Regions from separate parts of the Micromonospora sp. WMMA2032 genome, predicted to be linked through region 1. Evidence: riboswitches for the same ligand, from Rfam matches in the RefSeq annotation. Region 1 holds a riboswitch; the other holds the start of a gene.
What was found. Region 1 has a riboswitch for thiamine pyrophosphate ahead of thiE (thiamine phosphate synthase). Riboswitches for the same ligand answer to the same signal wherever they lie in the genome.

Region 1 (4,369 bases):
TGGCCGGTCGCCACGACCACACCGGGCAGGCCGGGCAGCGGCCCGACGACCGGGGCGTTGTCCGGTGTACCGGGGCGCAGCCCGGCGACGGCCTCCACCAGCTCGTACTCGACGAGTTCCGGCACCAGCTCGGTGGCGGCGCGCAGCAGCGTCAGCACGCCTCCGGCGGTGACCTCGGTGTCCGCGCGCTCCTCGACGGTCGCGCCGACCACCACCTCGCCGCTGTCCCGGGGCACCAGGTAGACCGCCTCGCCGTCGGCGTACCCCCGGATCACGTGCCGGAAGCCCGGCGGGCCGCCGGCGGGCGCGCGGAGTCGCAGCACCTGGCCCTTGACCGGCCGGACCGGCAGGCCGGTCAGCGCCGCCGCGCCGCAGCCCGCCGCGACCACGGTGACCGGGGCGTCCACCTCGGACAGCGCGCCGACCCGCACCGGCCGCAGCGCGACGCCGGCCCGCCCGGCCGCCGCGCGCAACGCGGTGACCAGCCGGCGTGGGTCGACCTGGTGGTCGCCGGGCGCCACGGCGCCGCCGCGCACCCGGGTGGCCAGCGCCGGCTCGCGGTCGCGCAGCTCCGAGGGGCGCAGCGGCGTGATCGGCAGTGCCAGACCCTGTTGGTACGACCACAGCCGCCGCGCCTCGGCCAGGTCGTCGGCGGTGAGCCCGACGACGAGCGTGCCCTCGGTGCGATGCCCGAGGTCGACGCCGCTCGCCGCGGTCAGCTCCGCGGCGAACGCGGGCCAGCGGGCGGCGGACGCGACCAGCAGCCCGGTCAGCTCGTGCTCCCCGAAGTACGCCTCGGCGACCGGCGAGAGCATCCCGGCGGCCACCGAGGAGGCACCCGACCCGGGCCGGTCGTCGTACACCACCACGCGCAGCCCGCGCTGGGCGCACCGCCACGCGATCGCCCACCCGATCGGCCCGCCACCCACCACCGCCACGTCGGTAAGGAAGGGCCCCCTGTTAACGCCTCCGGTAGAGGAAGGGTCCCTGCTTAACACGTCAGCGCACCGAGCAGCTCGGCGGTGGCCCGGGCCGGGTCGGCCGCCCCGCTGACCGCCCCCACCACCGCCACCCCGTACGCCCCGGCGGCCCGCAGCGCCGGCACGGTGGCGGCGGTCACCCCGCCGATGGCGATCACCGGCACGTCCACCGCCCCGGCGACGGCGCGTACCCCCGCCGGGCCGATCGGCGTGGGCAGGCCGGACTTGGTGGCGGTGGCGTGGCACGGGCCGACGCCCAGGTAGCTCGCGCCGGCGGCGACGGCCGCTCGGGCGCCGTCCGGCTCACGGGCGGTGGCGCCGAGCACGGCGTCCGGGCCGAGCACCCGGCGCGCGGCGGCGACCGGCAGGTCGTCCGCCCCGACGTGGCCCCCGCCGGCGGCCACCGCCACCGCCACGTGCAACCGGTCGTTGACCAGGCACCGCGCCCCGTACGGCCGGCAGGCGTCGACCACCAGGCGGGCCAGCTCGTACGCCTCCCGGTCGGTGGCGTCGTCCTCCACCCGGACCTGCACGACGAGATCGGCACCCGCCACGGGCAGGGCGGCGCGCAGCACGGCGAGCGGGTCACGCCCCGGCCGGGTGTCGGTGATGAGATGCAGTCGTCCCAAGGACGGCACGGCAACGCTCCTCCCTGCGCCGGCATTACCCGGATCAGGTTCGACGGTCGGGGGCTCCCAGCCCCCCTCTCAGCCCGGTCCACACCGGGCTCCCGTGGGTCACTTGCGGCCTACCGTACGACGCCTCCCCGTCGGACGGAAGACCGGGTGACGTTTTTCCCAGGAACCGTCCACATGCCGTACCGGGACCACGGGTGACCGTCTCGTCACGACACGCTGCCGGGATGTCCGTTCCCGTCCGGGTCCCGCGCCGCCTGGCAATCCTGCCGTTCCGGGGCAGCCGTGCCGTCTCCGAAGGGCTGCTGACCTGGACGATGCTGCGCGGGCCGACATGGATCCGCCTGTTGCCTGACGTGTACGTGCACCGCGACGCCCACCGCGCCGACGACCACCGGATGTGGTGCGAGGCGGTGGCGTTGCGCCTGCCGCCGGGTGCCGCGCTGGCGGGACGCAGCGCCGCCTGGATGTTCGGGGTGGACCTGCTCGGCCGGGACGCGCCCGTGACGGTGCTGCTGCCGCGCCCCGCCCGGCTGCGCCCGCACCCACGCCTGTCGGTCGCCCGGTCTCCGTTGCCCGACCGGGATCGGACCCGGTTCGGCGGGCTCCCCGTCACCACCACCCTGCGCACCGCGTTCGACCTGGGTCGGCAGGGGGCACGCGTCGACGCGCTGGTCGCCCTCGACGCGCTGCTACGCCGCCGGGTGGTGACGCTGCCCGCCGTGCGCGTCTACGCCGCCGACCGACCGGGCTGGCCGGGCGCTCCGCTGCTGCGCGAGGTGTTGGCGCTGGCCGAGCCGTCGAGCGAGTCCCCGATGGAGACCCGCCTGCGGCTGCTCCTCCTCGACGCCGGCCTCGGCCCGCTCGTCGCCCAGCACGAGGTACGCGCGGGCCGGCACTTCGTGGCCCGGGTCGACCTGGCCTGGCCGGCGCTCCGCCTCGCGATCGAGTACGACGGCGACCACCACCGCGAGCGGGCTCACTTCCGCCGCGACGTGGCGCGCCTGAACGCGCTCCGCGCGGCCGGTTGGGTGGTGCTCCGGTTCACCGCCGACGACGTGTTGCGCCGTCCGGACGCCACCGTCGCCCTGGTCCGCCAGGCCCTCGCCGAACGCCTCACCACCGCACCGCCGCACTGACCCGGTGTCCCCACGCGCCGCGCCCCCAAGCGCCCACACCCGAACGCCACGCCCGACGCCCCGCCCGAACGCCTTGCCCCTCGGCCCGGCCCGACGCCCGGCGCGCCGCCCCGCTCCTCGGCCCAGCCCGACGCCCGCCTCCGCCCGACGTGCCGCCCCGCCCGTCAGCCCCGCCCCGCCCGTCGGCCCGCCCCGCCCGTCGGCCCCCGCCCCGCCCATCGGCCCGCCCCGCCCATCGGCCCCCGCCCCGCAGTAGGCGGGCCAGGTCGACGCCGTCCGGGCGGTCGTAGCGCTCCTCGGTCCTGAGACGCCACGGACGTCAGCCCCGCCCGCAGGCACCCATGACGTTCCACCCGCCGCCAGGACCGGCCGTGGGTGGAACACCATGGGTGCCTCAGCGCTCGTTTGACACCCATGACGTTCCACTCACGGTGAGCGCTGGCGCTGAGTGGAACACCATGGGTGTCTAGCCGGGGCGGCACTCGCCGGTGGATCGCCAGGGGAAACGTGGCGCGCCGAGGGTGGCTGCGGCGCAGGCCGCCACGCTGAAGGTGGCCGCCGACGGTCGCCACTCGGACGGTCAGCCCGCCCGAGGGCCGCCACGCGAAGAACGGCCACGCCGCATCGCCCCGGCGGCCCACCACGCCGAAGGGCGGCCACGCCGAAGGGCGGCCACGCCGAAGAACGGCCACGCCGCATCGCCCCGGCGGCCCACCACGCCGAAGGGCGGCCACGCCGAAGAACGGCCACGCCGCATCGCCCCGGCGGCCCACCACGCCGAAGGGCGGCCACGCCGAAGAACGGCCACGCCGCATCGCCCCGGCGGCCCACCACGCCGAAGGGCGGCCACGCCGGCGGGGATCCGTCAGAGGAGGGCGTCGAGGGCGTCCAGGTCCTCGTCGGACGGCTGCCAGGTGCCCGCCTCGGCGTTGGCGCGTACCTGCTCGGGCGTGGTGGCGCCGGCGATCACCGAGGTCACCGCGGGCCGGGCGGCCAGCCCGCCGATGGCCACCTGGAGCATGCTGATCCCGCGCTCGGCCGCGTACGCCTCGATCGCCTCGATGGTGTCCCAGCGCGCGGCGGCCAGCCGCTCGGCGTACCGGCCGCCGCCGGCCAGCCGGCTGCCCGCCGGGGGCGCCTCGTCGCGCTTGTACTTGCCGGTGAGCAGCCCGTTGGCGAGCGGGAAGAACGGCAGCATGCCGAGGCCGAACCGCTCGCAGGCGGGGATCACCTCGTCCTCCACGCCGCGTTCCAGCAGCGAGTAGTGGTTCTGCGCGGAGATGAACCGGGTGCGGCCCTGCGACGACGCGGTCCAGTCGGCGTCGGCGATCTGCCACCCGGCGAAGTTGGAGTTGCCGAGGTAGCGCACCTTGCCGGCGGTCACCAGGTCGTCCAGCGCGGCGAGCGTCTCGTCGATCGGCGTGCCCGGGTCCGGCTCGTGCATCTGGTAGAGGTCGATGTGGTCGGTGCCGAGCCGGCGCAGCGACGCCTCGACCGCGCGGGCGATGTAGCGGCGGGCGCCCCGGGCGCCGTGATCCGGCCCGTTCGCGCCGTGCATGTCCATCCCGAACTTGGTGGCGACCACCACGTCGTCGCGGCGTCCCTTGAGCGCCTG
Region 2 (4,369 bases), 660 kb from region 1:
ACGGCATCGTCAGCAGGAAGGCGAACAGGATCTGCACGCCGGTCTGCGCGACGCGCAGCTCCTGCAGCAGGTCGGCGAAGTTGCGCTGCCAGCGCTGCTTCTCGGATTCCTTGGACAACTCGCGAACCTCCGGTGAAGACGGCACGGCCGGCGGGTGAACGCCCGCCGGCAGCACCGCCAGTGCCCCGCCCGAGTGATCGCGAAACGCCCTCACGGCCCTCGCTGGTTCGCGACTGCGGGGCTCGCAACCCCGGCTCACTCCTCGCGCTTCACAGTGCCAGCTGGTTCGCGACTGCGGGGCTCGCAACCCCGGCTCACTCCTCGCGCTTCACGCTCCGCGGCGGATGCGGCCCTCGTACCGTGCCTCCAACTCCGCATTGTGCTCGTCGCCGCCGCTGATGTTGGCGGAAAGGTAGACCGGCGGCCGTTCGCCGGCGGCCAGCAGCCGGGCCACCACCTCGGCGACGATCTGCTGGGCCAGCAGCGCCGCGGTGATCGAGGAGACCGCGCCGACCGCGCCGCCGCCGGGCAGCGGCAGCGTCGCGTCGCCGTACGGGGCACCGTTGTCCAGCACCACGTCGGCGAAGTCGGCGAGCTTGCGGCCGGACGGGTGCCGGGACGTCATCCGGGCCGAGTGCTGGGCCGAGGTGATCGCCACCAGCCCGTGCCCGCGCTCCTTCACGATCGCGGCGAACTCCACCATCGCCCCGTTCACGCCCGAGTTGGAGGCCAGCACGAACACGTCCTGCGGCCGGATCGGGGCCAGCTCGTAGAGGCGGTGCGCCACGGCCGGCTCACGTTCCAGCTTCGGGCCGAGCACGTCGGCCGGCTCCCCGCCCCGCAGCACCAGGTCACGCAGCGCGATCCGGTTGGTGGGGACCAGCCCGCCGGCCCTTCCGGCGATCTCCATGGCGAGCGCCTCGGAGTGCCCGGTGCCGAAGGCGTGCACCACCGCGTCGGCGCGCAGCGCCGTGGCGATCAGGTCGGCCGCCGCGGCCACGTTCCGCCGTTGCTCGGCAGCCACCCGGCCCATCGTCTCGGTCACCACCGCCAGGTAGTCCTCGGCGCTCACCGTCATGCTTCCTCCGCTCCTGTGCACCGGGCGAGGATCGCGGCGGCCAGCGGGCCGGGCGCCTCGTCGGGGATCCAGTGGCTGACGCCGTCGAGCACCAGGAAGCGGTAGTCCCCGGTGACGTGCGCCGCGCACGCCTCGGCGGCCGTCCGGCCGATCGCCACGTCCCGGTCGCTCCAGACGTACGTGGTCGGCACGCCCACCGCTCCGACGGCCTTCATGTCCGTCCCGCTCATCGCCCGGTACCAGTTGAGCGCCGCGGTGAGCGCCTCCGGCTCGCGCATCGGCTCGGCGTAGCGGGCCACCGCGTCGGCGTCCCCCACCCCGCCGAGCAGCCGCCGCAGCGCGGCGCCGCGCAGCGCCAGCAGCACCTTCTCCGCCTTGCCCGGCATCCGGAACAGCGCGATGTAGGCGGACTTCGCCTTCTGCCGGGGGTCGGTGGCGAGCGCGTGGCCCATCGCCGCCGGGTGCGGCACCGAGACCGCGGTCAGCGTCCGCACCCGCTCCGGGTGCGCCGCCGCCAGCCCCCAGGCCACGATCGCGCCCCAGTCGTGGCCGACCAGGTGCGCCCGGGTCACCCCGAGCGCGTCCAGCACGCCGGCCGCGTCGGCCACCAGCTCCGGGATCCGGTACGCCTCGACGGCGGTCGGCCGCGCGCCGGGCGAGTAGCCGCGCTGGTCCAGCGCGTACGTGCGCAGCCCGGCCGCGTGCAGCGCGGGCGTGACCGCGTCCCATTCGCCGGAGTGCTGCGGGAAGCCGTGCAGCAGCAGGACCGGGTCGCCGTCCGCGGGGCCGCCGGTGCGTACCTCGAACGTCAGTCCCCGCGCCTTCACCCGCATGATCGCCACCGTAGCCGACAGTTGCCCTGCTGGGCCCGGGGCAGGCGACGGTGCTAGCGTCTGCGACGAGACAACTTCACATCCGACAGGGGAGCGCACAGCGCTGAGAGTGCGGGCCGAGGCCCGCAGACCCTCGAACCTGATCTGGGTAATGCCAGCGCAGGGAGTTCGGTCGACCTCCAGCCGCGCCGCCGTCCGGGCGTTCCGGGCGCGGCGTGCGTCTTCTCCTGGTTCCTCATCTGAACTGGGAGTCCGTCATGAGCCACACCGACAGCAACCGCTGGCGTACGGTCGACATCGTCGTCGCCTCGGTGATCGCCGTCGCCTTCGGCGTCGTCTTCTGGGCCTGGGGCCTGCTCTGGAGCGCCACCGACGCGGCGTTCGCGTTCTTCCCGCCGGCGCAGGCGCTGCTCTACGGCGTCTGGCTGATCCCGGCGGTGCTCGCCGGCCTGATCATCCGCAAGCCGGGCGCGGCGCTCTACTGCGAGACCGTCGCCGCGATCGTCTCCGCGCTGCTGGGCAGCCAGTGGGCGAGCATCGTGATCCTCCAGGGCCTGATGCAGGGCATCGGCGCCGAGCTGGCGTTCGCCGCGTTCCGCTACCGCTCGTTCCGGCTGCCGGTGGCGGTGCTGGCCGGGGCGCTGACCGGCCTGGGCGCGGCGATCTTCGACTTCGTCTACTGGAACAAGGCCTACGAGCTGACCTCCTACCGCATCCCCTACGCCCTGATCACGATCGTCAGCGCCACCGTCGTGGCCGGCCTCGGCGCGCACCTGCTCACCCGGGCCCTGGCGAACACCGGCGTCCTGGACCGCTTCCCCGCCGGCCGCGACCGCGCCCTGGTCTGACCGGTCCGCCGCCCTGTTGATCAAGGAGTTCGCGTCGGCGGCGGGCGATATCCCTGACGCGAACTCCTTGATCACCGAGGCTGGGGAGGGGGTGGGACGGTGAGCGGGGTGGTGCTGCGCGGGTTCGGGTGGCGGCACGGGGGTCGGAAGCGGTGGGCTCTCCGCGGGGTCGACCTGCGCGTCGAGAGCGGGGAGCGAGTGCTGCTGCTCGGGGCATCGGGGGCGGGCAAGAGCACCCTGCTGGCGGCGCTGGCCGGGCTGCTCCCCGAGGACTCCGGCGAGCAGGAGGGCACCGTCGAGATCGACGGGCTGGACCCGCGCAAGGCCCGCGAACGCGTCGGCGTGGTCTTCCAGGACCCGGAGACCCAGCTGGTGATGGCCCGCTCGGGCGACGACGTCGCGTTCGGGCTGGAGAACCGGGGCGTACCCGCCGAGGAGATCTGGCCCCGGGTGGACGAGGCACTGCGCCGGGTCGGCTTCCCCTACCCCCGGGATCGCCCCACCGCCGCGCTCAGCGGGGGCGAGCAGCAACGCCTCGCCCTGGCCGGGACGCTCGCGCTGCGCCCCGGGCTGCTGCTGCTGGACGAGCCCACCGCCAACCTCGACCCTACCGGCGCCACCCTGATCCGCCGGGCCGTCGCGGACGCGCTCGACCCGGACACCACGCTGATCCTGGTGGAGCACCGGGTGGCCGAGGCGCTGCCGCTGGTCGACCGCGTGGTGGTGCTGGAGCCCGGCGGCGGGGTGCGGGCCGACGGACCGCCCGAGACGGTCTTCGCCGCGCACGGCGACGCGCTGGCCGCCGCCGGGGTCTGGGTGCCCGGACACACCGTCCCGCCGCGGCACGCCACCACACCGCCCGGCGACGTGCTGCTCGCCGCCGACCGGCTCGGCCTGCCGCCCCGGCTGGCCCCCACCGACCTTCGGGTACGCGCCGGCGAGGCACTCGCCGTCCTCGGCCCCAACGGCGCCGGCAAGTCCACGCTGGCACTGCTCCTCGGCGGCCTGCTGCGCCCCGGGACCGGCGCGCTCACCGCCTCCGCCGAGCTGGCCGGCCGGGACGCGCGCACTCCCCCGTACCGCTGGCGGGCACCCGCGCTGGCACGCCGGATCGGTTCGGTGTTCCAGGACCCGGAGCACCAGTTCGTCACCGGCACGGTGCGGGACGAGTTGGCGCTCGGCCCACGCCGTACCGGCCGGTCCGAGGCGGACGTCACCGACACCGTGGACGCGCTGCTGCACCGGCTGCGACTGGACCGGTTGGCCGGCGCCAATCCGTACACCCTCTCGGGCGGCGAGGCGCGGCGGCTGAGCGTGGCGACCGCCCTGGCCACCGCGCCCCGCCTGCTGATCTGCGACGAACCCACGTTCGGCCAGGACCGGCGGACCTGGCTGGAGCTGGTCGACCTGCTCGCCGAGTTGCGCGACGCCGGCCACGGCGTGGTCGCGGTGACGCACGACGCGGACTTCGTCGCCGCGCTGGCCGACCGGACGCTCACCCTGGACCGCCCGTCCGCGGACCCCGACCGGACGCGCACTGCCGGGTCCGCCGGTCCGCCGGATCCCGTCGGCTCACCGCCGGGCGGCCACGGCGCCAGCGAGTCAGTCGG

Region 2: linked by a shared signal. The riboswitch ahead of CO540_RS26435 (ECF transporter S component) and the one ahead of thiE (thiamine phosphate synthase) in region 1 are both predicted to bind thiamine pyrophosphate.

The regions. Positions count from the first base shown of each region.
Region 1 covers NZ_CP024052.1:5,022,817-5,027,185, reverse strand. Annotated here, with positions in the region: gene thiO (glycine oxidase ThiO) at 1-998, opposite strand, end outside; gene thiE (thiamine phosphate synthase) at 992-1,618, opposite strand; TPP riboswitch at 1,613-1,724, opposite strand; gene CO540_RS23385 (endonuclease domain-containing protein) at 1,843-2,754, shown strand; gene CO540_RS23380 (aldo/keto reductase) at 3,620-4,369, opposite strand, start outside.
Region 2 covers NZ_CP024052.1:5,681,135-5,685,503, reverse strand. Annotated here, with positions in the region: gene CO540_RS26450 (DUF6328 family protein) at 1-118, opposite strand, end outside; gene CO540_RS26445 (sugar isomerase domain-containing protein) at 329-1,078, opposite strand; gene CO540_RS26440 (alpha/beta fold hydrolase) at 1,075-1,911, opposite strand; TPP riboswitch at 1,989-2,095, shown strand; gene CO540_RS26435 (ECF transporter S component) at 2,169-2,759, shown strand; gene CO540_RS26430 (ABC transporter ATP-binding protein) at 2,859-4,369, shown strand, end outside.